Regions from separate parts of the Xenorhabdus poinarii G6 genome, predicted to be linked through region 4. Evidence: predicted binding sites of a transcription regulator. Region 4 holds the regulator's gene; each other region holds the start of a gene.
What was found. Region 4 encodes PurR, which represses purine synthesis genes. Its sites were predicted from a motif close to CANGCAAACGTTTGCNTG; they were not measured.
Positions count from the first base shown of each region.

Region 1: purE (5-(carboxyamino)imidazole ribonucleotide mutase) is a predicted target of PurR. The motif match lies at 2,094-2,111, and genes of this name have one in related genera.
Region 2: glyA (serine hydroxymethyltransferase) is a predicted target of PurR. The motif match lies at 1,476-1,493, and genes of this name have one in related genera.
Region 3: XPG1_RS13965 (NCS2 family permease) is a predicted target of PurR. The motif match lies at 1,721-1,738, and genes of this name have one in related genera.

Region 1 covers NZ_FO704551.1:567,140-573,455, forward strand. Annotated here, with positions in the region: gene XPG1_RS02480 (hypothetical protein) at 1-248, shown strand, start outside; gene purK (5-(carboxyamino)imidazole ribonucleotide synthase) at 392-1,462, opposite strand; gene purE (5-(carboxyamino)imidazole ribonucleotide mutase) at 1,459-2,013, opposite strand; gene lpxH (UDP-2,3-diacylglucosamine diphosphatase) at 2,141-2,863, opposite strand; gene ppiB (peptidylprolyl isomerase B) at 2,895-3,389, opposite strand; gene potA (spermidine/putrescine ABC transporter ATP-binding protein PotA) at 3,853-4,968, shown strand; gene potB (spermidine/putrescine ABC transporter permease PotB) at 4,952-5,812, shown strand; gene potC (spermidine/putrescine ABC transporter permease PotC) at 5,809-6,316, shown strand, end outside.
Region 2 covers NZ_FO704551.1:1,022,264-1,028,579, reverse strand. Annotated here, with positions in the region: gene XPG1_RS04770 (3-phenylpropionate MFS transporter) at 1-27, opposite strand, end outside; gene glyA (serine hydroxymethyltransferase) at 115-1,368, opposite strand; gene hmpA (NO-inducible flavohemoprotein) at 1,729-2,919, shown strand; gene glnB (nitrogen regulatory protein P-II) at 3,077-3,415, opposite strand; gene XPG1_RS04750 (NAD+ synthase) at 3,431-5,053, opposite strand; gene glrR (two-component system response regulator GlrR) at 5,216-6,316, opposite strand, start outside.
Region 3 covers NZ_FO704551.1:3,010,376-3,016,691, reverse strand. Annotated here, with positions in the region: gene XPG1_RS13975 (cyclic peptide export ABC transporter) at 1-353, shown strand, start outside; gene glk (glucokinase) at 499-1,467, opposite strand; gene XPG1_RS13965 (NCS2 family permease) at 1,807-3,153, shown strand; gene XPG1_RS13960 (Na+/H+ antiporter) at 3,460-5,109, shown strand; gene XPG1_RS17780 (carboxylate/amino acid/amine transporter) at 5,132-6,031, shown strand; gene metR (HTH-type transcriptional regulator MetR) at 5,916-6,316, opposite strand, start outside.
Region 4 covers NZ_FO704551.1:1,535,385-1,541,700, forward strand. Annotated here, with positions in the region: gene punC (purine nucleoside transporter PunC) at 181-1,347, opposite strand; gene punR (DNA-binding transcriptional activator PunR) at 1,471-2,379, shown strand; gene purR (HTH-type transcriptional repressor PurR) at 2,383-3,408, opposite strand; gene sodB (superoxide dismutase [Fe]) at 3,980-4,558, opposite strand; gene XPG1_RS07140 (Grx4 family monothiol glutaredoxin) at 4,920-5,300, shown strand; gene rnt (ribonuclease T) at 5,406-6,065, opposite strand; gene gloA (lactoylglutathione lyase) at 6,228-6,316, opposite strand, start outside.

The DNA.
Region 1 (6,316 bases), 970 kb from region 4:
AAAGGATCGAAGAACTACTCGCACAACACCTCAGCTTCAAATCTGAAGCATCGATCAGCCACGTTTTCCTCGATAAAGAGAAGAAAAAATCGATTTCTGTCTCTTTAAGAATGTCGGTACTCAGAAAAATTGATGGCTTGGCCAATCGGTTAGAGACAAGCAGAAGTGAAGTGGTTGAAATGGTGGTGGATCAGTGTATTGAAACGCTGTTACAAGAAAATATCAACGGGAATATTTCAAAGCGATGATGCCACAAAACAAGCCGTAGTGATTGATGCCGTTGATTGCCGCACATTAGAAGAGCCGGCGTTAAAGGGCAAGGCGATGCATAACGGCGGGCTTTGCGGCACCGCCGGTGTTTATGGAATACGTTGAGCGCGAAAATAACCGCTTAACTTAATTTATCTTGTGCCCATTTAACACTGCTCTGATATTCTGGTGGTAATAGTGAAGCCAGCGTTTGTAATGTTGTTTGCAGTGTTCTCTTATCGGCATCAGTGACATTTAAATGGCCTACCTTACGAGCCGGACGAACCTCTTTTTCATACCAATGCAAACGAACCAGCGGCAAACTAAGCCATGCGGGATTTATTTCTGTTCCGATCAGGTTAATCATGACTGATGGCGCGAATATTGCGGGTTGCGGCATAGGGAGATTCAGGATCGCCCGTAGGTGAAGTTCAAACTGGCTGATAGACGCCCCGTTTTGTGTCCAGTGACCACTGTTATGAACCCGTGGGGCTAATTCGTTGATCAACAAATGGTCGCCAACAATAAAACACTCCATCGCCATCACACCAATATAATTCAGATGATCCATGATAGAGGAGAGCATTTTTTCAGCGAGTTGCTGAACGTGTTGATCGGCCATATCCGGTAACGCAACACTGGTACGTAACATACCTTCCTGATGCAAATTGTGAGTCAGTGTATAGAATACCGATTCACCGTTGGCATTACGGGCACCGACCAGAGAAACTTCCCCTGAAAATGGAATGCCTTGCTCGACAATACATTCACCGTAAATGTCAGGCGGAAGGGTGGCTTCATCACCCGGCCGGATACGCCATTGACCCCGTCCGTCGTAGCCTCCTGTCCGGCGTTTGACAATGATGAAATCCCCTAACTCCGCAAATAGTTGTGGCCATTGTGCGGGAGAAGAAAGCAACTTCCACGGTGCGGTTGCCAGACCCAATGTGTCCATCAGCTGCTTTTGTGGCAGGCGATCAGCCAGCCGAGGAAAAATATCGCGATTAATAAACGCATTATGATGTGCCAGCTCACGCGTTAACGCGGTTTCCGGCCAACGTTCAATTTCTGCGGTGATCACACTCTGTTGATAAGGTACGGCTTCCGGCTCGGCATCTAATCCCACCGGATAAACAGCGATCCCCAATGGTTCACCCGCTTGACGCAGCATTCTGCCCAGTTGACCATTTCCCAATACACAAACAGGTCTCATGCCTCCTCCCGTGGATCTGGATTATCCAAAACCGATTGTGTTTGTACACTACGCCAATCCGACAGGCGTTGAAACAGAGGACGGTCATGTAAAGCCAACACTTGAGCGGCTAACAAGGCGGCATTGGCTGCCCCTGCCTTGCCAATCGCCAATGTTCCCACTGGAATGCCCTTCGGCATTTGCACAATCGAATAGAGGCTATCAATACCGCTGAGTGCAGCGCTTTGTACCGGAACACCAAACACGGGAATCAGGGTTTTAGCGGCTAACATGCCCGGTAAATGTGCTGCGCCCCCGGCTCCCGCGATAATCACATCAAAACCGTTTTCTTTGGCATGTTCGGCGAAATGAAAAAGTTTATCGGGTGTGCGGTGGGCTGAAACAATCTCAACATGGAAAGGAATCGCAAGAGCGGTCAAAATATCGGCGGCATGTTGCATCGTCGCCCAGTCGCTTTTCGAACCCATGACAATGGCAATTTTGGGGGGATGTGGGTGCGCTATTTCTGTTGCAGAAGTCACAGTGATTGTGGGATCAGAGCTGGACGTCATAAATCAGATGCTCCTGTATTGGGTGTCTACCAGAACCAAGATGAAATTTCAGGCGACGGATCATATCACGCTAATAGCCCAAGGAAAACGTTTGCGTCACTTGCTGAGTCGATTTTACCAACTTTTATCAGAAGGTGAAGGTGAGTAATTCAATGGCTGTTTTTGTGACTTTGAACATTGAACCTTGCTGATGCCATGCCCCTAAGACACCACGGTGTACCGTTTTATCGCCAAGTTGAATATCGTGTATTGCCGGGCGATGGGTATGCCCATGAATGATCCAATCAGCCTGATGCGCTTTGAAATGCTCGATAACCGTCCCTTGGTTGACATCCATAATAGATTCGGATTTCTGGCGGTTAGCATATTGGCTACCTGCCCGCATTTTCGCGGCAATTTTTAACCGAATAAATAATGGGAATAACAGGAATAATCGCTGTATCCACGGCGTATGTACCCGCTTACGATACTGTTGATAGCCAACATCATCGGTACATAGTGTATCGCCATGCAAAATCAGAATACGCTTACCGTATAATTCCAGCATCTTTTCCTGTGGTAATAAAATTAAGCCACTTTCTTTGGCAAAGCGCGAGCCAAGTAAAAAATCACGATTGCCATGAATGAAATAGCAGGCAACGCCCCTTTGTTGCAGTTCAGAAAGGGCGTGGGCAATTTTAGTGTGTAATGGATTAGGATCATCATCACCAATCCAGTAATCAAAAAAATCACCCAGGATATAAAGACGCTCAGCATGAACCGCTTCTTCACGTAAGAAACGTAGAAAACCGGCGGTAATGGCCGGTTCTTGTTCACTGAGATGCAAATCCGCAATAAACAGTGTACTCATTTAGCGATCAACGATTATTGGGTGGTGGTGATTATTCGCTAACAGTGACACGTTCAATGATCACATCTTCACGTGGGACATCTTGGTGCATACCGCTGCGGCCAGTGGAAACGCCTTTGATTTTATCAACCACATCCATACCTTCAACGACTTCAGCAAATACACAATAACCCCATCCATCTGGACGTTCTGAACGGAAGTTCAGAAAATCGTTATCCACAACGTTAATGAAGAATTGCGCTGTTGCAGAGTGTGGATCATTGGTGCGCGCCATGGCGAGAGTGCCACGGTTGTTTTGCAGGCCATTATTTGCTTCGTTCTTGATCGCGTCCTTAGTCATTTTCTGCTTCATGCCTGGCTCAAAGCCACCGCCTTGGATCATAAATCCATTGATAACACGGTGAAAAATGGTGTTGTCATAAAAACCTTCAGAACAATAATTCAGAAAATTTTCAACCGTGACCGGCGCCTTATCCGCGAAAGTTTTGATTACGATATCGCCAAAATTGGTGTGAAAAGTCACCATAATAAACATCCTATTAATAGTTGTGGTTGACCCTGCATTGAGGGAGATTCGGAACAAGCGCTGTTATATCATATCTCAGATTTTGAGTCAGTATTGAGGAGCGCTGTATCACCGGGCAGTGCCACTATTTTGCGACTATTCACTCGATGCTCAAGATCATCTCTCTATGCTCAAGATCATCAGGTGATTTTCGTGTTATTAAGTGCAATTGACCCAACACAATTGACCCAACACAATAAAATTCACATTACACCGATTGGAGACATGATCATAAAAAAAGACAGATTGTCATTGTTTCGGCTTTCAATTTCGGCTTACTGCGTTTATCATGCGCGCTTCGTAATTTCAACCGGCGCCACTGGCTTTGAGCTTTAGCGGAGAAATGATGCCTCCCGCTAGCTGACACAGTCTTTTCCCGTGGCGGTTCTATCTGCATTATTCCAAGGGATAGATGATAGCATAAATGACTGAGAATACCTCTCTGACACCACTCGTTGAATTGAAAGCCTTGAGTAAAGGTTTCGACGGTAAACAAGTTATCTCACAGCTCGATCTGACAATCAATGATGGCGAGTTTCTGACCATTCTAGGGCCATCCGGTTGTGGCAAAACCACAGTACTCCGTTTGATTGCCGGGCTAGAAGATGCTGATTGTGGCAAAATTTTACTGGAAGGGCAGGATATTACTGATATTCCCGCTGAACACCGTCATGTGAATACGGTCTTCCAGAGTTATGCCTTGTTCCCCCACATGACTGTATTTGAAAATGTCGCTTTTGGACTTCGAATGCAAAAAACACCGGAAAAAGAGATTGCTCCGCGTGTTGAGGAAGCGTTACGCATGGTGCAGCTTGAAGCATTTGCCCGGCGTAAACCGGCACAGCTTTCCGGCGGTCAACAACAGCGTGTGGCGATTGCCCGCGCGGTGGTGAATAAACCGAAGGTGCTGTTACTGGATGAATCACTGTCCGCACTCGATTACAAATTGCGCAAGCAGATGCAAAATGGGCTAAAAGCGCTCCAGCGTAAGCTCGGTATTACCTTTATCTTCGTCACTCATGATCAGGAAGAAGCGCTGGTCATGTCAGACCGTATCGTGGTGATGCGTGACGGACGCATTGAACAGGATGGCTCTCCGCGTGAGATTTACGAGGAGCCGAAAAATCTGTTTGTTGCCCGCTTTATCGGTGAAATCAATATCTTTGACGCCAGAGTGCTGTGCCGTATTGATGAGCAACGGATACGTGCGAATGTCGAAGGCCACGAATGTGATATTTTCACCTCGTTGCCAGTGACGGTTGGGCAAACACTCAATGTGTTGCTGCGCCCGGAAGACCTGCGCGTAGAAGAAATCAATCATGGTGAGCAGGTATCGGGATTGATTGGTTATGTTCGTGAGCGTAACTACAAAGGGATGACACTGGATTCAGTCGTCGAAATGGAAAATGGCAAGATGGTGATGGTAAGCGAATTCTTCAACGAGGATGATCCTGATGTTGACCATTCCCTGAACCAGAAAATTGCCGTGACATGGGTCGAAAGCTGGGAGGTGGTGCTGATCGATGAAGAAGACGCGTAAACTATTCCAGAATATCGTCATTACGGGCATTGTGTCTTGGTTGATGCTATTTGTCTTTCTGCCGAATCTGATGATCATCGGAACCAGTTTCCTGACGCGGGATGATGCCAATTTGGTGCAGATGATTTTCTCGCTGGATAACTATACCCGGTTGTTTGATCCACTGTACGCCGAGGTGTTGTTGCATTCGCTGAATATGGCGATTGTGGCGACGCTGTGCTGTCTGGTCATTGGCTATCCGTTTGCTTTCTTCCTGGCGCGTATGCCGGAGAAACGGCGTCCACTGATGCTATTTCTATTGATCGTCCCTTTCTGGACGAACTCTTTAATCCGTATTTACGGTTTAAAGATGTTTCTCAGTACCCGTGGCTATTTGAATGATTTTCTGCTGTGGGCAGGGATCCTTGATAAACCGTTGCGCATCATGTACACCCCCGAAGCCGTTGTGTTGGGTTTGGTTTATATTCTGCTGCCATTTATGGTGATGCCACTCTATTCCAGCATTGAAAAACTGGATAAATCTTGTCTGGAAGCAGCACGCGATTTAGGCGCCGGCAAATTGCAGACGTTTATCCGTATCATTGTGCCTTTGACCATGCCGGGTATTATCGCCGGTTGTTTGTTGGTATTGCTGCCCGCGATGGGGCTGTTCTACGTGGCTGACTTGATGGGGGGCGCGAAAAACCTGTTGATCGGTAACGTGATTAAGAGCCAGTTCCTTAACATTCGTGACTGGCCGTTTGGGGCGGCGACCAGTATCTGTCTGACGCTGGTCATGGGGTTGATGTTATTGGTTTACTATCGAGCGGCTAAGCTGCTGAACAAGAAGGTAGAGCTGGCATGATCGGACGCCTGTTACGCGGTGGTTTCATGACCATCGTTTATGCTTACCTGTATATCCCGATTATTATTCTGCTGGTAAGCTCGTTTAACCAATCACGCTTTGGTATTCGCTGGCAGGGCTTTACCACCGAGTGGTACGGCCTGTTGTTTTCCAATGACAGCCTGCTTCAAGCGGCTGGTCACTCTCTGACGATGGCCGTCGCGTCTGCCACGTTCGCCACTTTAATTGGTTCTTTGACAGCGGTGGCACTGTATCGTTATTCGTTTCGTGGCAAAAAGTTTGTCGGCGGTATGTTGTTTGTGGTGATGATGTCACCGGATATTGTGATGGCGATTTCCTTGCTGGTGCTGTTTATGCTGCTGGGTATTTCATTAGGATTCTGGTCGCTGTTGTTTTCGCATATCACTTTCTGCCTGCCGTTTGTGGTCGTTACGGTTTATTCCCGCCTGAAAGATTTCGACGTTAAAATGCTGGAAGCCGCGCGTGATCTGGGGGCGGGTGAGC
Region 2 (6,316 bases), 510 kb from region 4:
TAGCCAAGATGTTGACGGAATAACCATCCAAACCCTTCCCTTCTTAAATACAAAAAACCCGCTCAAAACTGACGTTATGAGTCGGGTTTATAGCTAACTACGACTTATTTTTAATTATGCGTAAACCGGATATTTTGCGCAGATATCCAAGACTTTTTGCTTAACGCCTTCAATAATGGCTTCATCATTGATGTTATCCAGTACATCACATATCCAGCCCGCCAGTTCACGGGTTTCCGCTTCCTTGAAGCCGCGACGGGTAATGGCAGGTGTCCCGATACGGATACCCGAAGTAACGAATGGGCTGCGCGGATCGTTAGGCACGCTGTTTTTATTCACCGTGATATTGGCACGCCCTAATGCTGCATCAGCCTCTTTGCCCGTCATGTTTTTATCCACCAGATCCAGCAGGAATAGATGGTTTTCGGTTGCGCCAGAAACCACTTTGTAACCACGTTGCAGGAAGACGTCTACCATCTCTTTCGCATTCTTGGCGACTTGATGTTGATAAGCTTTGAATTCAGGTTCCATAGCTTCTTTCAATGCCACGGCCTTACCCGCAATAACATGCATCAATGGGCCACCCTGAGAGCCTGGGAAAACGGAGGAATTCAGTTTCTTATAGAGTTCTTCGTCACCGCCTTTCGCCAAAATCAAGCCACCACGTGGGCCAGCCAGCGTTTTGTGCGTGGTGGTTGTGACAACGTGTGCATGCGGAACGGGGTTTGGATAAACACCGGCAGCCACCAGACCTGCTACATGAGCCATATCAACGAACAGGTAAGCGCCGATTTCATCGGCAATTTCACGCATCTTCGCCCAATCGACAACACCAGAATAAGCTGAGAAGCCACCGATGATCATTTTAGGTTGATGTTTTTGTGCCTGGGAACGAATATCGTCGTAATCGATTTTGCCAGCGTCATCAATGCCATAAGGAACGATGTTATACAGTTTACCGGAAAAGTTAACAGGAGAGCCGTGAGTCAGGTGACCGCCATGCGCCAGATTCATCCCTAAAACGGTATCGCCGGGTTGCAACAATGTCATGTACACCGCCGCATTTGCCTGAGAACCAGAATGTGGCTGGACGTTAGCATAATCAGCACCAAACAGCGCTTTTGCGCGGTCAATCGCAAGTTGTTCAACAACATCGACATGTTCACAACCGCCGTAGTAACGTTTGCCCGGATAGCCTTCCGCATACTTGTTGGTCAGCTGAGATCCTTGAGCTTGCATCACTCTTGGGCTGGTGTAGTTCTCAGAAGCAATCAATTCAATGTGTTCTTCTTGGCGACAAACCTCCTGTTCCATCGCTTGCCACAGTTCGGGATCGTAATTCGCAATATTCATTTCACGCTTTAACATTTGGTTCTCCTGACTCAGCTACATCTTTGAAAAAATACCCCTGAGGGCCAGAATGGCACACAGTGTAAACTCTTTTTATCAAATGAGATAGTCTTGACAAAACAAATTACGCAATCGTTTGCATTGCAAGGAAATCGCCGGTTAGACGCTGTCCAGATAACGATTGAGCTGATGATGTCCTATTTATCAATGATATTTGTGATCTTTGTCTAAATTCATCTGGATATTAATTCCATTTTTTCCATTTAAATCAATATTATTTTCTTTTCTCGTCGCGAGCTATTCCCAAACCCTATAAGTTGTATTTAAAATGCAACTTATAGACCTCAGCGCCATTTGCGAAAAGTTCAGGAGATCCCCATGCTAGATAGCCACGTTATCACAACAATAAAATCCACTATCCCATTAATTGTTTCTACCGGGCCTAAACTGACTGCCCATTTTTACGAACGTATGTTCAAACATCATCCTGAATTAAAAGATATTTTTAATATGAGCCATCAGATCAAGGGGGATCAACGTGAAGCGCTTTTCAATGCGCTTTGTGCTTATGCAGCCAACATCGATAATCTATCAGCGCTATTACCTGCCGTCGAAAAAATTGCGCATAAGCACGCCAGCCTCAACATTAAACCGGCGCACTACCACCTTGTTGGGACACATCTTCTGGCGACCCTTGATGAGATGTTTCATCCTGGTGAAGACGTGCTGAACGCCTGGGGAAAAGCCTACAACGTCTTGGCGAATGTATTTATCCAGCGGGAAGAGGAAATTTATCAAAGTGGCGCATCATCGGAAGGGGGCTGGCGTGATTTGCGTCCATTCCGGGTCAGCCGAAAACAGCCACAAAGCGAACTTATCACGAGTTTTGAGTTTGTTCCTGTCGATGGTGGCAAAGTCATGGATTATAAGCCGGGACAATATTTGGGGATCTATATAGAAAACCCGGCATTCGCAAACCGTGAAATCCGCCAATATTCACTGACCGCTGCGCCCAATGGCAGCAGTTATCAAATTGCCATTAAACGTGAACCTCAGGGCAAGGTGTCAAACCATATGCATGATCATGTACAGGAAGGGGATATCGTCCTGCTAGCCGCACCTCGTGGTGATTTTTTCCTTGAGGTACAGGCTGAAACGCCCGTGACACTCATTTCTGCCGGCGTGGGTTTGACGCCGATGATGAGTATGCTGCAATCCCTGTATAACCAGCATCATACCGCCCCGATCAATTGGTTCCATGCCACAGAGCATGGCGGTTATCATGCCTTCGCAGGGAAAGTGAATGTCATTGCTGAATCCATGCCTAATCTGTATTCACAAGTTTGGTATCGTGAACCCCGGGAAACAGATCAAAAAGGCACACATTATCACCATGCAGGGTTGATGGATCTTTCGCTCGTGAAAGAAGCCATCATGGTAGAAGGGATGGCCTTTTATTTCTGTGGGCCTGTCGCATTCATGCAACATATCGCCAGCCAATTGCTGCTCATGGGGATTGATGAACACCATCTTCATTATGAATGCTTTGGCCCACATAAAGTCATTTAACACGGCTTCATGAGCATACAATACGTCGCGGTATAACTCGCGCCATGAAAAAAGTGATAACGGTTGCAACTCAGATATCCGCTCGTGCTATCTCTCATCAAGATGATGATGGGCGGGTCATGTGACCGTTACCACTGGCTGACTTTACGTCGTTTTGTTAAATGGCTTCTTCGTCCTGTTCGCCGGTACGAATACGTACAACACGAGCAACATCGAAAACAAAGATTTTGCCATCACCGATTTTTCCGGTTTGGGCAATCTGCATGATTGTCTCAACGCAGGTATCAACAATATCATCCGGTACAACAATCTCTATTTTCACTTTTGGCAGAAAATCTACCATATATTCTGCGCCGCGATACAATTCAGTATGCCCTTTCTGACGTCCAAACCCTTTTACTTCTGTCACGGTCATACCAGTGATACCGACTTCAGCCAGCGCTTCACGTACATCATCCAGCTTGAAAGGTTTGATAATGGCATCAATCTTTTTCATGAAGTTTTCCTGTTATTACCAATTTTTACGCCCGAAACCAGAAGTAATCGGGTAACGCCTGTCTTTTCCAAAATCACGTTGTGTAATGCGGGGACCAATCGGTGCCTGACAACGTTTATATTCATTCGTGTCAACCAACCGAATTACCTTGCGAACGATTGCTTCATCAAAACCTTCAGAGACTAAATCAGCGACTGATTTGTCTTTTTCAACATATTCTTCAAGGATAGCATCCAATATGTCATACGGAGGAAGGCTATCTTGATCCAGTTGATCTGGCGCCAGTTCTGCGGATGGTGGACGATCAATCACACGCTGAGGAATCGCCGGGGAAACGGTATTCCGGTATTTAGACAATGCAAATACCATCGTTTTAGGTACATCTTTCAACGCATTAAAGCCCCCCGCCATATCACCATACAGCGTTGAGTACCCAACGGCAGATTCACTTTTGTTACTGGTCGTCAATACCAAACGGCGGCGTTTGTTGGATATCGCCATCAAAATCACTGCGCGACAACGTGCCTGCAAATTTTCTTCAGTGGTATCTTTTCCTGTTCCCGCAAACATCGGTGCCAACTGTGCCATAAACGCATCAAACATGGGTTCGATAGAAACAACGTCAAATTCAACACCCAATAACTCAGCCTGCTCTCTGGCATCATGAATACTCATTTCTGAAGTATAACGAAATGGCATCATTACCGCCTGAACATGATCTTTCCCCAATGCATCCACGGCAATCGCCAATGTCAACCCGGAGTCAATGCCTCCCGATAAACCGAGCAAAGCACCTTTAAAACCGTTCTTTTGAACATAATCTCGTACAGAAAGGACTAACGCCTTATAAATTTGCGCCAATGGAGGTAAGTGAAGCGCCGGATTTGCCATCGGTTCAATGTGCCTATCATTGAAACGGCATTGTTCAACCTGTTCCTCAAATGCGGCCATACGATGGGTGATTTCACCATTGGCATCAAAGACTTTAGAACAACCATCAAAAATAAGCTGATCTTGTCCACCGACCTGATTGAGATAGATAATCGGCAATTGCGTACGCTGACAGTGGGTGGTGATTAATGTGCCGCGAATATTCGGTTTTTCACGGTTATAAGGAGAAGCATTAATCGACAAAATAATTTCTGCCCCCGCCTGTTTCAACGCATCAACCGGGGCGTCAAACCATAAATCTTCACAAATCAATAGACCAAGCTGATACCCTTTAAAGGGGATCACACAGCTTTGCTCACCCGCTTTGAAATAACGCTCTTCATCAAAAACCCCATAATTTGGCAGTAACTGTTTGAAATAACGCGCCACCACTTCCCCTTTCCAAAACAGGGAAAGCGCATTATAACATTTGCCATCCTGTTGCCAGGGATGCCCAACCAAAATCCCCACCTGAGAACTGGCGGCTTGCAAACGCGCCAATTGTTCACGGCAACGCTGATGAAAATCAGAGCGGAACAACAAATCTTCAGGAAAATAGCCAGACAGTGCCAGCTCAGAAAACATCACCAGGTCAGCACCTTTTGCCTGTTGTTCCTGGACTGTCTGCAACATACGCTCGCTGTTGCCTTCAATGTCTCCTACCAGCCAATTTAACTGGGCAAGAGCGATATTAAGAGTACGACTCATAGAATGCGGCTCTCCTGGGCCATAAATCATCTCGCTGCTTTTACTGAGCTTCAAACAGAAAAGCAATTCATCTCGATACCCTGTCTCTTTCAGGTTGCAATTTGCAACTGATAAGGGGATATCATTTTATTCAGTGTAAAAATTTCTGGGATAATAGAAAAATTACGCTTTAAAATCGTTGGCATCTAATTCGTGACGTGCCAGCAATTTATAAAACTCCGTTCGGTTACGCCCTGCCATGCGAGCCGCATGGGTGACATTTCCTTTGGTGATTTGCAGCAATTTGCGCAGATAATTCAGTTCGAATTGCCCACGGGCTTCGACAAAGGTCGGCAATACGGTATTTTCGCCCTCCAATGCCTGAGACACTAAGGCATCACTAATGACAGGTGTCATTGTCAATGCCACACACTGCTCAATCACATTGACCAACTGACGAACATTACCCGGCCAACTTGCTGCCATCAAACATTTCATGGCATTGGTAGAGAAACTCCGAACAAAAGGTTTATGGCGCTTAGCAGATTCACGTAACAGGTGATTAGCCAATAGAGGAATATCTTCTGAACGTTCGTTCAAGGAAGGAATTTTCAAGTTAACAACGTTTAACCGGTAATAGAGATCTTCCCGGAATTCATGACGTTGCATGGCTTTGGGCAGATCACGGTGAGTCGCAGAAATAATTCTAACATCAATGTCGATATTTCGATTACTCCCTAAAGGACGAACTTTGCGTTCTTGCAACACCCTCAAGAGTTTAACCTGCAATGCCATCGGCATATCACCGATCTCATCAAGGAACAAGGTGCCGCCCTGTGCCGCTAAAAACAGCCCTTCCCGGCTACTGACTGCCCCCGTAAATGCCCCTTTGGCATGACCAAATAATTCAGATTCAAGCAACTGCTCAGGTAAAGCCCCACAGTTAATGGCAATAAACGGTTTTTTTGCTCGCGGGCTGGCACGATGAATGGCCTGCGCCAGAACTTCTTTACCCGTTCCGCTTTGCCCATTAATCAAAATACTCACGTCAGACTGCGCCACCATTTTGGTTTGTTCCAGCAGACGTAACATCAGGGGGCTGCGGGTGACGATCTTCTCGCTCCATTGCCCGTCGATGGCGGGGGTTGACAGCGCCAGAGCATCATCAATCGCGCTATAAAGTGCATCACGATCAACCGGCTTCGTCAGGAAACTAAAGACACCTTGCTGCGTTGCCGCCACCGCATCGGGAATAGAACCATGTGCCGTCAGAATAATAACCGG
Region 3 (6,316 bases), 1.5 Mb from region 4:
ATGTTACAGAGAAAGCAACTTATTACGTTGAAGCATTAAATATGAGTCATAAAGTCAAAATTGTTGATGGTAAATTCTCCACGATTGAACTTTCAACAGGACAAAGAAAAAGGTTAGCTTTAATTTCCGCTTACTTAGAAGATCGGCCAGTATATTTATTTGATGAATGGGCTGCGGATCAAGATCCTGTGTTTAAAAAATTATTTTATACTGAGCTTTTGCCTGAACTAAAATCTCGAGGCAAAACGGTCATTGTTATTAGCCATGATGAATCTTATTTCCATATTGCTGATCGTGTAATTAAGTTGGAAGATGGTAATATTAAGGGGATAATTGAGCCAGCTAACACTTAGCTTTATCGTGTCATAAACTAAATATTTAGATAATTTTAGCTTAAATTTAAAACCCGGCAAACTTAATGTTTTTTAACAGAAATTAACTTAAAAAGGTGGGAATGAAAATTCCCATACCTTTGTCATGCAAATATATTGAGGTTATTTACCCAATTTCCTTGCCTAATAATTGACGAATATAAGAACCCGCGCCTAATAACCCGGGTTTATCATGGGTAATCAGGTACACCGGAATATCCCGTAAATAATGGGTAAATCGGCCTTTGTTTTCAAATCCCTGCCGGAATCCTGATGTCTGGAAGAATTCAAGGAAACGGGGAACAATCCCACCCGCAATATAAACGCCCCCAAAGGCACTGATATTCAGCGCTAAGTTTCCGCCAAAACGACCTAATGCGCGACAGAAGAGTTCCAATGCTTGTTTGCAGATAGGGCAATTGCCATTCAATGCGCGATCAGAAATATCGCTAGGGGTCAGATCTTCGACAGACTGATTATTCAGCTTCTGGAGAGAACGATAGATGTTCACTAATCCTGGCCCGGAAAGAACGCGTTCGGCGGAGACATGTCCATATTCTTTCCGTAGAACGTTTAACAGATGATCTTCTTCCTCACTGTCTGGCGCAAAATCGACATGACCCCCTTCACCGGGTAGGCTTATCCATTGATTTCCCGTATGAATGAGATGGGCAACTCCCAACCCCGTACCTGCACCATAAACGGCGATAGGGCGCTTAGCTTGAGGTTGTTTTCCTCCAATCTGAATCACATCATTTGTCTGCAAAACCGGAATAGCAAGGGAAACGGCGGTAAAATCGTTAATCACTTCAAAACGTTCCCAGCCAAGAGATGTTTTCATCTGGTTAACAGAAAAACACCAACTGTGGTTGGTCATACGGATAATGTCATCGGTCACCGGACAGGCAATGGCAATACAGCCATCATTGACGTCACAGTCTTGCTGTTGCAGATATTGGCGGATAACAATTTCAAGTGATGCATAATGTGCGCAGGGGTAAAATTCAACTGCGCTCAGTTGTCCAGTATCTATATCACATAATGCCAGCCGTGCATTTGTACCACCGATATCGCCTACCAGGGCATAAGTTGTCATGATTTATCTCCTAAAATCTTACAGAAAGGGTCAATATCCTAATGAACCAGTCAGATGTCGAACTGAGGGGATTTTACACAAGGTCAAACACAAAGGCCGCATAAAATTGGCGATTATCGCTTGATCCTTATCCCCGATTCACTGGATAATCATCCGCTTCAAATTTTCTCACTTTATTTTTGTCCAGTAAGCCAAACGATTGCGCAAACGAATAGCTGAACTCGCGAGTCCCGCATTGATATTGTGAACTTATGACGTAATCGTTTTCGTTTAGATGGGTTTGAGGAAAAAAGTGAGCGATTTTTTATGCGGCATATTCAACAAAAGCAGGGGAAAAACATGTCTGGCAAGCAGGCACTCACTCAATGCAAACTCGATAAGTATTTTAAGATTACTGAACGTGGATCGACGGTGCGTCAGGAAATTCTTGCTGGATTAACGACATTCTTGGCGATGGTCTATTCCGTTATTGTGGTTCCGGGAATGCTTGGGCAAGCCGGATTTCCCCATACCGCTGTGTTTATTTCTGTCTGTTTAGTGACGGGTATAGGTTCGTTATTGATGGGGTTGTGGGTGAATTTGCCAATGGCGATTGGCTGTGCCATCTCGTTGACTGCATTTACGGCTTTTAGTTTGGTATTAGGACAGCAGGTCAGCATTCCTGTGGCACTGGGTGCGGTATTCCTGATGGGGTGCTTGTTTACGGTGATTTCAGTGACAGGCATACGGGCATGGATTTTGCGTAATATGCCGATGGGCATCGCACATGGAACCGGCATTGGTATCGGGTTATTTCTATTGTTGATTGCGGCCAATGGCGTCGGTCTGGTGGTGAAAAATCCCCATGCGGGTTTACCGGTTGCCTTTGGCTCATTGACGGCATTTCCGGTGGTGATGACAATATTGGGGCTGGCGGGAATTATCGGTCTGGAACGGAAGAAAGTGCCGGGCAGTATTTTGTTGATGATTATCGTGATATCTATTCTCGGTTTGATTTTTGATCCGGCCGTTAAATATCAAGGATTTTTTAAAATGCCGACATTAGGGGAAGATAGCCTGTCCCTGATGTTCAGCATGGATATTATGGGGGCATTACAGCCGATTGTTTTACCCAGTGTTCTGGCATTGGTCATGACAGCAATATTTGATGCAACGGGAACGATTCGGGCTGTAGCGGGGCAGGCAAATTTATTGGATAAGAGAGACCAGATCGTGAATGGCGGTAAGGCTCTGACAGCAGACTCTGTTAGCAGTATTTTTGCGGGCATCATCGGTGCTTCCCCCGCGGCGGTGTACATTGAATCCGCCGCCGGAACTGCGGTCGGTGGTAAAACAGGTTTAACGGCTTCTGTTGTGGGTATTTTGTTTTTGTCGATTCTATTCCTGTCTCCGCTGTCGTATTTGGTGCCTGCCTATGCAACTGCGCCCGCCTTAATGTATGTCGGGTTATTGATGCTGAGTAATGTACGAAAGCTAAACTTTGATGATTTTGTCGATGCTATGTCGGGTTTGCTGTGCGCCGTCTTTATTGTACTCACTTGTAATATTGTGACAGGTATTATGTTAGGTTTCAGTGCACTGGTTGTTGGCCGTATTTTTTCGGGCGAATGGCGTAAACTGAATATTGGTACCGTTATTCTTGCTGCCGTGTTAGTTGTCTTTTATGCCGGAAATTGGGCTATCTGATTAAAAATAGTGGCTTAATGAAAATATGATGCGTAAGCGATAGCGTTTGCGCATTTTCCCTCTTTTTGAAATAGGTATTTTCCCTCTCTTTGAAAGAGAAAGCTAAAATAGCCTGATTTTTCACATCCCCTTGCCGATAAGTCTAAAATAGATAAAAGGAGTTCTATCGATTGATGACTCATAATGTGATTGTTTTTTGGTTTTTTCTAATAGCTGTAAAATTTATGGGTATTAGCGCTGTTATTAATAATCAAAAACAGTCACAATCTTTTCACCGACGGATTTTTGGCAATTTGTAAGGGTAACATGGAGATATTTTTTACTATCTTGATTTTGATTTTGGTGGTGTCAGTTTCTGGTGTTCTCACTAAAATGATACCTTTCCGTATCCCCTTGCCGATAGTGCAGATAGCAATGGGAGCGTTGCTGGCCTTACCTTATTTTGGACTACACGTTACTTTCGACCCTGAATTATTCCTCGTTTTACTTATCCCGCCTTTATTGTTTGTTGATGGCTGGAAAACGCCGACCAGAGAGTTTTTCCAGCATGGGCGTGAAATCGTTATATTAGTTTTAGTGTTGGTTTTGGTGACCGTGGTTGGCATTGGCTATTTGATTCATGGGTTATTGCCGAGTATTCCACTGATTGCCGCTTTTGCACTGGCGGCGGTATTATCGCCAACGGATGCGGTGGCCTTGTCCTCGATTGTTGGAAAAGGACGTATTCCTAAAAACATGATGAGTGTGCTGGAAGGGGAAGCATTAATGAACGATGCTTCTGGTCTGGTGGCGCTGAAATTCGCCGTGGCAATTGCCATGGGAACGATGGCTTTTACGGTGACTGGCGCAACCATCGAGTTTATCAAAGTCGCGGTGGGTGGTTTGGTGTCGGGTATCGTCGTCACACTGCTGTACAGTAAGTCACTGCGATTGATGAGCCGCTGGAGTGGAGACGATCCCGCAACCCAAATCATGTTTATGATGTTGTTACCGTTCGCCTCTTATATGATTGCTGAGCATCTGGGGGTATCCGGGATCCTGGCTGCGGTCACCGCCGGTATGACAATCAGTAAGGCGGGCGTGATCCGTAATGCACCGCTGGATATGCGTCTGCGTGCCGATAACGTATGGGGAATGCTGGCCTTTGTTTTCAATGGCCTTGTGTTCATCATGCTGGGGCTGCAATTACCCGGTATTTGGGAAACGTCGGTTGCTGAGGCCGATCTTGACCCACAGGTTGAAACATGGATGCTGTTCGCCGCGGTTGGGATCATTTACGTTGCGCTGCTATTACTGCGGTTCGGTTGGTTATGGCTGATGAAAAATATCAGCAAGGTATTGATAAAGAAAAAACCACTTGAATTTGCTTCCTATACGACCCGTGAGCTGTGGTTAGCCTCATTCGCTGGTGTTCGTGGTGCAATTACGCTGGCCGGTGCGCTGTCTGTGCCGTTTTTCTTGCCGGATGGTGATCCGTTCCCGGCACGCTATATGTTGGTTTTCATTGCTGCGGGTGTGATTTTGTTCTCCCTCTTTGTCGGGGTTGTCGCGTTGCCTCTGTTCTTGCGTGGCATGACCGTTGGTGATAAGCAGGCAGATCTTAATGAAATCCGAATGGCAAAAGCAGCAATGGCCGAAGTGGCTATTATCAGTATGAATAAGATGGAAGAGCGTTTGTCGGCCAGTACGGAAGAAAAACTGGATGCCGAAGTTATCGGTGAAGTGGCTTCTCGCGTCACAGGTTCTTTACGGCGTCGTACCGCAGGAACGGATGAAATCGAGCACAATCTTATGGTTGAAGATCTGGAGCGTCGTTTTCGTTTGACGGCATTAAGGGCTGAACGAGGCGAGCTGTATCACTTGCGTGCAACCCGTAAGATTAGTAATGAAACACTTCAAACGTTGCTGCATGATCTGGATTTGCTAGAAGCGCTTTTAGTGGATAAAGAACAATAAAAAGGTAAAAGATCAATAAATTATGTGGCTGTTAACGATCACAACATTTTTGTGGGCTGCCTCATTTAGCTTGATCGGTGTGTATCTCGCTGGTCAGGTTGATAGCTGGTTTTCTGTGCTTGTCAGAGTCGTGTTGGCGGCAATGGTATTTTTGCCATTTTTGCGCTGGCGTGGGCTATCGCTGAAAGTCATTTCACTCTATATGGCCGTCGGCGCCTGTCAGCTTGGTGTGATGTATTTGTTTGTCTTTCATGCTTATCATTATCTGACCGTGGCAGAATTTTTACTGTTTACCATCATGACGCCACTTTATGTCACCTTGATTTATGATCTGATGAGACGTCAGCGGTTGCGTTGGGGGTATGCTTTAAGTTCTTTATTGGCTGTGGCAGGTGCCGCGATTATTCGTTATGACCAATTGAGTGAAGATTTCTGGATTGGCCTGGTACTCGTGCAGTTGGCCAATATTTTCTTTGCGATTGGCCAGGTAGGTTATAAGCGTTTGATGGAAGTTCATCCAATCCCGCAGCACGTGGCATTTTCATGGTTCTATTTGGGCGCCTGTGTTATTGCCAGCATTGGCTGGCTGATATTCGGTGATCTGCAAAAATTGCCAACCACTGAAAGCCAGTGGGGCGTGTTGATTTGGTTAGGTGTCGGGGCATCGGGGATGGGTTACTTCATGTGGAACTATGGGGCAACCCAAGTGGATGCCGGAACACTGGCGATTATGAATAACATGCTGGTTCCGGCGGGATTGTTGGTCAATTTTGCCATTTGGCAGGCGCACCCTAATTGGCTGAATTTCACCATTGGGGGCAGCCTGATTGTTGCATCGCTCTGGGTGCATCACCGCTGGATACTGAAACCCGCTTCACAAAGGGTAAATTATCCACCGCGTGCTGGCGCGCAGAACGAATAAACGTATCAATAGCAGGTTGGCGCTGTTCTCCTTCTCGGCAGGCGGCGTACAATCTGCTCCATAACCCTTCTCCTAACGTATGGGTGACAACCAGTCCTTGTCTCTCGAATGTCTCTACTGCCCAATGTGGTAATGCGGCGATACCCAAGCGGGCTGCAACCATTTGAATCAACAACAGTGTATTATCGACCGTTTTTAATGTCGGCGTTACTTCCGCAGGCTGGAGAAAACGCCGCCAGATATCAAAACGTTGTCGCTGGACGGGATAAATCAGCAAAGTTTCAT
Region 4 (6,316 bases):
TTATGAATAACCTAAAATGCCAAGTTATTAGAATAATTGAGTCTTCATGAGTATACGAGTATATGAGTAAAATAATATTTAAACAATCAACTAAAGGTTACAGGAATAATGTAACCTTTAGATATTAATGCTTTTAGTAATTATTTATTTGGAAATTATTGAGCTTCTACCCAATGGTTTTTATCTGTTTTTTTGTAACCAATAACCCACCGCCATTGGAACAGAAGTCAATGCCATGACGGTTGCTGTTGATAAAAGAGGGTATTCCATAAATAGAGAAACAACGATACTTGCGACAAAACATAATCCCAATTGTAGCGCATTTTGTAATGCAGCTGCTTTACCACTACTCTTTGGGTACACAGACAGCGCATTTGCCACGGCAATGGGATAAGATGCGCCATTCATGGCAGCCATTACACAAAAAGGAATAAGAATAGCGATAAATGAAGGTGCGCTGGATAGAGAAATCAGGTAAATACTCGTCATGCTTACCGCATAGCCTATCAGCAAAAGTGGGAATACGGTTTCACTTTTCACTTTTTCCAATAAGAGACGGCAACCATATCCACCAATCATAAATGCCAGCGTCTGGGGGATATAACTTAGACCAATATCGGTGGCGTTATAACCCATACTATTCAGAATGGTTGGTGAACCCGTTAGCCAGGCAAAAAAACCGGCGCTGCAAGATGCATAGATCAAGACATTTCCGCTGAAAACCGGGGAAGCGAGTAACGTAAAGAAAGAAACTGTTTTGGTCTCAGTTCTGGATTCAATATTCGTATGCTTACTCGTCAGGAAAAATGTCGGTATCAGCAGTAACAGTGTCACGATCATTAAAACAAAGAAAATGATCCTCCAGCCGCTGTGGGTCAATAACCAGGCTCCCAATAAAGGGGCAAGGGCCGGAGAAAGAGCAACCAGAGGCATGATCATGGCAAAAACACGTTTGGTCTGTTCTGCATCATATCTATCGACGACCAGTGCCTGCCAGGTAACCGCCGCAGAACAAACCCCAACCGCTTGCATAAATCTCAAGATAAGCAACTGAATAGGATCAGTAATCCACAGCATAGCTAAACAACTAATGGAAAACAGAGAGAGTCCGATAATAAGAACAGGCTTTCGACCTAAGCGGTCAGACAATTGCCCCCATAAAAGCTGGGCAAAAGCAAACCCGGCCAGAAAAATGCTGAGACTTGCACTAATGGCATTTGTTGATGTCCCCAATTCTTCTTTCATTGCATCAAAAGCGGGCAGATACATATCGATGGCCAGGTAACCGAGCATACTCAGACCTGCGAGATAAAACATGAATGGAATAGCGTTTTTATGTGTATTCATTGTATTAACAACTTGATGTGGTCGTTGATAAAAAAATATTCAGCTTATTTTATATGGCATGATTTTTACTTGTGAAACGGTAATATTTGCATCATGTCGTGAAAAAATTTGAAAGGAAAATATATGTGGTCTGAATACTCTCTGGAAGTTATTAATGCTGTTGCCAGAACAGGAAGTTTCAGTGCGGCTGCATCAGAACTTCACCGCGTGCCTTCTGCTGTGAGTTATACGGTAAAGCAGCTTGAAGAATGGTTGGCAGTATCACTGTTTGAACGTCGTCACCGGGATGTTGAACTCACGGAAGCAGGGGCTATTTTTATCAAAGAAGCTCGTTCTGTTATCAAAAAAATGAATCACACCCGACATCAGTGCCAACAAGTTGCCAATGGCTGGCGGGGGCAATTCAGTATTGCGGTTGATCAGGTTGTCAAACCAGAGCGGACGCTTCGGCTAATTTTGGATTTCTACCGCCATTTCCCAGATATTGAATTATTCATCTATCCTGAAGTGTTTAATGGGGTATGGGATGCGTTGGTTGATGAACGCGTGGATGTTGCTATAGGGGCAACTCGAGCCTCTCCTGTCGGGGAACGCTATAGCTTCAGGGATATGGGATTCATGCCATGGCTGTGCGTTGTCAGCCCCGGCCATGAATTGGCGGCAATATCCGGAAAATTGAATGATGATCAAATGCGGCCTTATCCCAGTTTATGCCTTGAGGATACTTCGCGCAGCTTGCCTAAACGTAATACATGGGCTTTAGATAATCAACGGAGGTTGATTGTTCCGGATTGGGATGCAGGGCTGAGTTGCCTCATGGATGGACTGTGTGTAGGAATGGTTCCCAAGCATCGGGCGTTACCGCTGATCCGTAAGGGCAAGCTGACGACACTCGAACTTGAACAACCATTGCCTGATAGTCCATGCTGCTTGACATGGTTGCAAAAAAGCCATTCTCCGGCATTAAGCTGGTTACTCGATTACCTGGGGGATAGCAATACGCTGAATGCTGAATGGCTGCAAGAAAGTTAACTGTCAGCGGCGATAATCGATAAAAGGTCCATCCGCCACCGAGCGTCGTTCAACGAGGCGTGGATGGACTTCGATAGTTTGTGCATCCTCACGTTTATTGACGATTCTGTCCAATAACATCGAAAATGCCATTTGCCCTAAACGTTCTTTGGGTTGATGAATGGTTGTTAATGCTGGCGTGAAATAGCGGGCATTACGAATATTGTCGTAACCGATAATTGAAATGTCTTGCGGAACGCGCAATCCTAACTCATCGGCAGCACAAATTGCGCCCATTGCCATCACGTCGCCGCCACAGAAAACGGCGGTTGGGCGATGTTTCTGATTAAGGATCTTATACATGGCCTGATAACCGGATTCAGGTTCAAAATCACCTTGAACAATCCACTCATCTCGAATAGCAATGTTGGCCTCTTTCAATGCCTTGAGAAAACCGTGGTGGCGTCCCCCTCCGGTATTCCTGGCTAACGGTCCGGAAATGGAGGCAATTTCACGGTGGCCACGTTCAATAAGATAACGGCCAGCCAGGTAACCACCGTGAAAGGCGTTATCAATAATTGCATCGGTGAAATCCCCTTTGGACTCTCCCCAATCCATAACCACCATCGGAATATTACGATAGTCTTCTAGCATACCTAAAAGTTGTTCAGGGTATTCTGAACACATGACCAGCAAACCATCGACGCGCTTTTGTGCCAGCATTGCGAGATAGGCTTTTTGTTTATCAAGGTTGTTATGAGAATTACATAAAATCAGTGTATAGCCTTTGCTATAGCAGCTATTTTCAACCGATTCTATGATCTCAGCAAAATAAGGTGCCTCACTGGATGTGGCCAGTAACCCGATCGATTTGGTGTGGTTGACTTTTAAACTACGGGCAACAGCACTGGGCGAATAATTCAGTTCCTTAATAGCCGCCCAAACAGCAGCTTTGGTATCTTCGGCGACGAAACGGGTTTTATTGATAACATGGGATACGGTTGTGGTTGAAACACCAGCGTGTTTGGCCACATCTTTGATCGTTGCCATGATAAAAAGAACTCCTGACCTTATGGTCTAAATTTGTACACCCTTTATCTTTCAAATTTCCGTTTGGTTGACTGCATTAGCTAGCATTCCCCTGTAACTTGAAATTTATCAGGTATAGATATTTGTTAATCAATTGCCAACATATTTATATATAGGGTGATGGTTGGCAATAAGTTAGCGATGAACCGTGAATTTTGTCTGATCTAGCTCAAAAGTGGAAGTAATAATCGATGCTATAAAGAGTATGAATGAAATATTGCAGTCTGCTTTTTAGGTAAAACGGTGAATGACCACTTAAAATTTAGGGTGTTAGGGGGTCTTAATTTTATACAGAGGATATTCTATGAGTACAGATCTGAAGTTGGGATTGTTGGCGGCCGGTAGCGCATTAATCATGATTGTGTTTCTGGGAAGCCTCTGCCTGATTTGATCAAAGATCTAAAAGACGAATTTGTCACGCTCATTATTTTAATGATCTGTGACTTTAAGGGCGGTCTTTCAGTATGCGTTACTCAGTAAATGAAAGAAAACCGCCCTTGTTATTTCAAACTGGCGTGAACACTAAGCTTAATTAAGCTAAGTTTTCTTCAACAAATTTCCAGTTAACCAATGCCCAGAAGTGCTCCAGATATTGAGGCCGTGCATTCCGGTAATCGATGTAATATGCGTGCTCCCAGACATCAACGGTCAGCACAGGTTTATCATTACTCGTCAATGGGGTTGCGGCATTAGATGTGTTAACGATAGCCAAAGTGCCATCCGTTTTTTTGACTAACCAAGTCCAACCAGAACCAAAGTTTTTCAGAGCGGCATCAGTGAACTGCTGTTTAAACTCGGCAAAAGAACCAAAAGCATGATTGATAGCATCTGCCACTTTCCCACTTGGTTCGCCGCCACCATTTGGTGATAGACTATGCCAGTAGAAAGTGTGGTTCCAAATTTGCGCAGCATTATTGAAGATACCACCTTCGGATGTCTTGATGATCTCTTCCAGGGATTTCCCGGCAAATTCAGTCTCTTTAATCAGGTTATTCAGGTTGACAACATAAGCGTTGTGATGTTTGCCGTGGTGATATTCCAGAGTCTCTACAGAAATGTGTGGTTCCAGGGCATCTTTGGCATAAGGTAATGCGGGTAATTCAAAAGACATTGCATGCTCCTTTTTAATCTTGGGTTTTTGGCTCAGCAAACCATGACTGATAAACGAGCAATCATGAGCCGGGCAAATTTAGACTTATTATCGTATTTTTATTTGATCATTATCTTAACAACTTTTCGACTAAATAACAGGAGAAAAGATGTCACTACGTGACGAACTGACGCAGAACTGAGCTGTAACATCGATTGAATACAGTCAGTTGGCATGAAAATATCCAAGTCATTTGTCGCAGATCATGGCAAAAATTTGCCGTGTGAAGTTCACGGTAGAAAAATTAGCGTGGAAAATGGTATTCTGAATCAATCTTTATCTGATGCTGATAAATAACGCTTGCAGTTTTAAGGAAGCAAAAATGACAAATATTAATATGAATACTAATACGGTTACTGATACAACAGTTGCGGCAGTCATCGAAAAAATTGAACGCCAGATCAGAGAAAACCCCATTCTACTGTATATGAAAGGTTCTCCTAAACTACCAAGTTGCGGTTTCTCGGCCCAGGCAGTGCAGGTTTTATCTGCTTGTGGTGAGCGTTTTGCTTATGTGGATATCCTGCAAAACCCAGATATCCGTGCTCAATTGCCTAAGTATGCAAATTGGCCGACTTTTCCTCAGCTTTGGATGGATGGTGAATTGGTCGGTGGGTGTGACATTCTTGTTGAAATGTATCAGCGCGGTGAATTACAAACGCTGATCAAAGAGACGGCGGATAAATATCGTGAGCAAGAATAAAAAGCAATCATTCATTTGAATGATGAAAACCTGCCATAGCCCCATCCTTTTTACAGGGATGGGGCTTATTGCTGGTATGACATTAATTGATATGAGATTTGCTTTTTAAGCTTCGCCACTGGCTGGTTCTGTGGAAGGGAGTGGCCACCCGCCTAACCGTTTCCAGCGATTGACGAGTTCGCAGAAAAGTAAAGCTGTTCGATCAGTATCATAAAGGGCACTATGTGCCTGATTGCTGTCAAACGGAATTTCGGCGGTGATGCAGGCTTTGGCTAGGATGGTCTGACCAAGAACCAATCCACTGAGTGCAGCCGTATCAAAAGTCGCGAACGGATGGAATGGATTGCGTTTTAAACTGGCACGTTCAGTCGCCGCCATGACAAAATTATGATCAAAATTAGCATTATGGGCGACCATAATGGCGCGGTGGCAATTCGCACTTTTCATCCCATTACGGATCATTTTGAAAATAGCATGCAAGGCCGTGTATTCACTGACGGCACCCCGCAAAGGATTGGTGGGATCAATGCCAGTGAACGCGAGAGCAGCAGGATCAAGGTTAGCGCCTTCAAAAGGCTCAATATGGAAATGCAGTGTATCAGCAGGGGATAACCAACCTTTATCGTCCATTTTTAACGTAATTGCCGCAATTTCAAGTAAAGCGTCAGTCCGCGCATTAAAACCGGCGGTTTCGACATCAATGACAACGGGATAGTAGCCACGAAAGCGCCCACTTAACATATTTAGATCGTTTTGATTAGCCATCTGATTTTCTTCAGGATTCTGTTTTCATTCTAGAATAGCGGGTATTATGGCAAAATTTGCCATGTCTTGCAGAAGTAATGCGGATAATAAAGGGCAATGATCGATGCCCTTGTGTTTTTGTATGAATAACGTCTGGCTATAATTTGGTCTCTGTTTCCAGCGTTAGTGGCCTAATGCCTGGCTGGCGCTGGCATTTTCGATAAGTTCAATCTTATAGCCATCCGGATCTTCAACGAAAGCAATGACCGTTG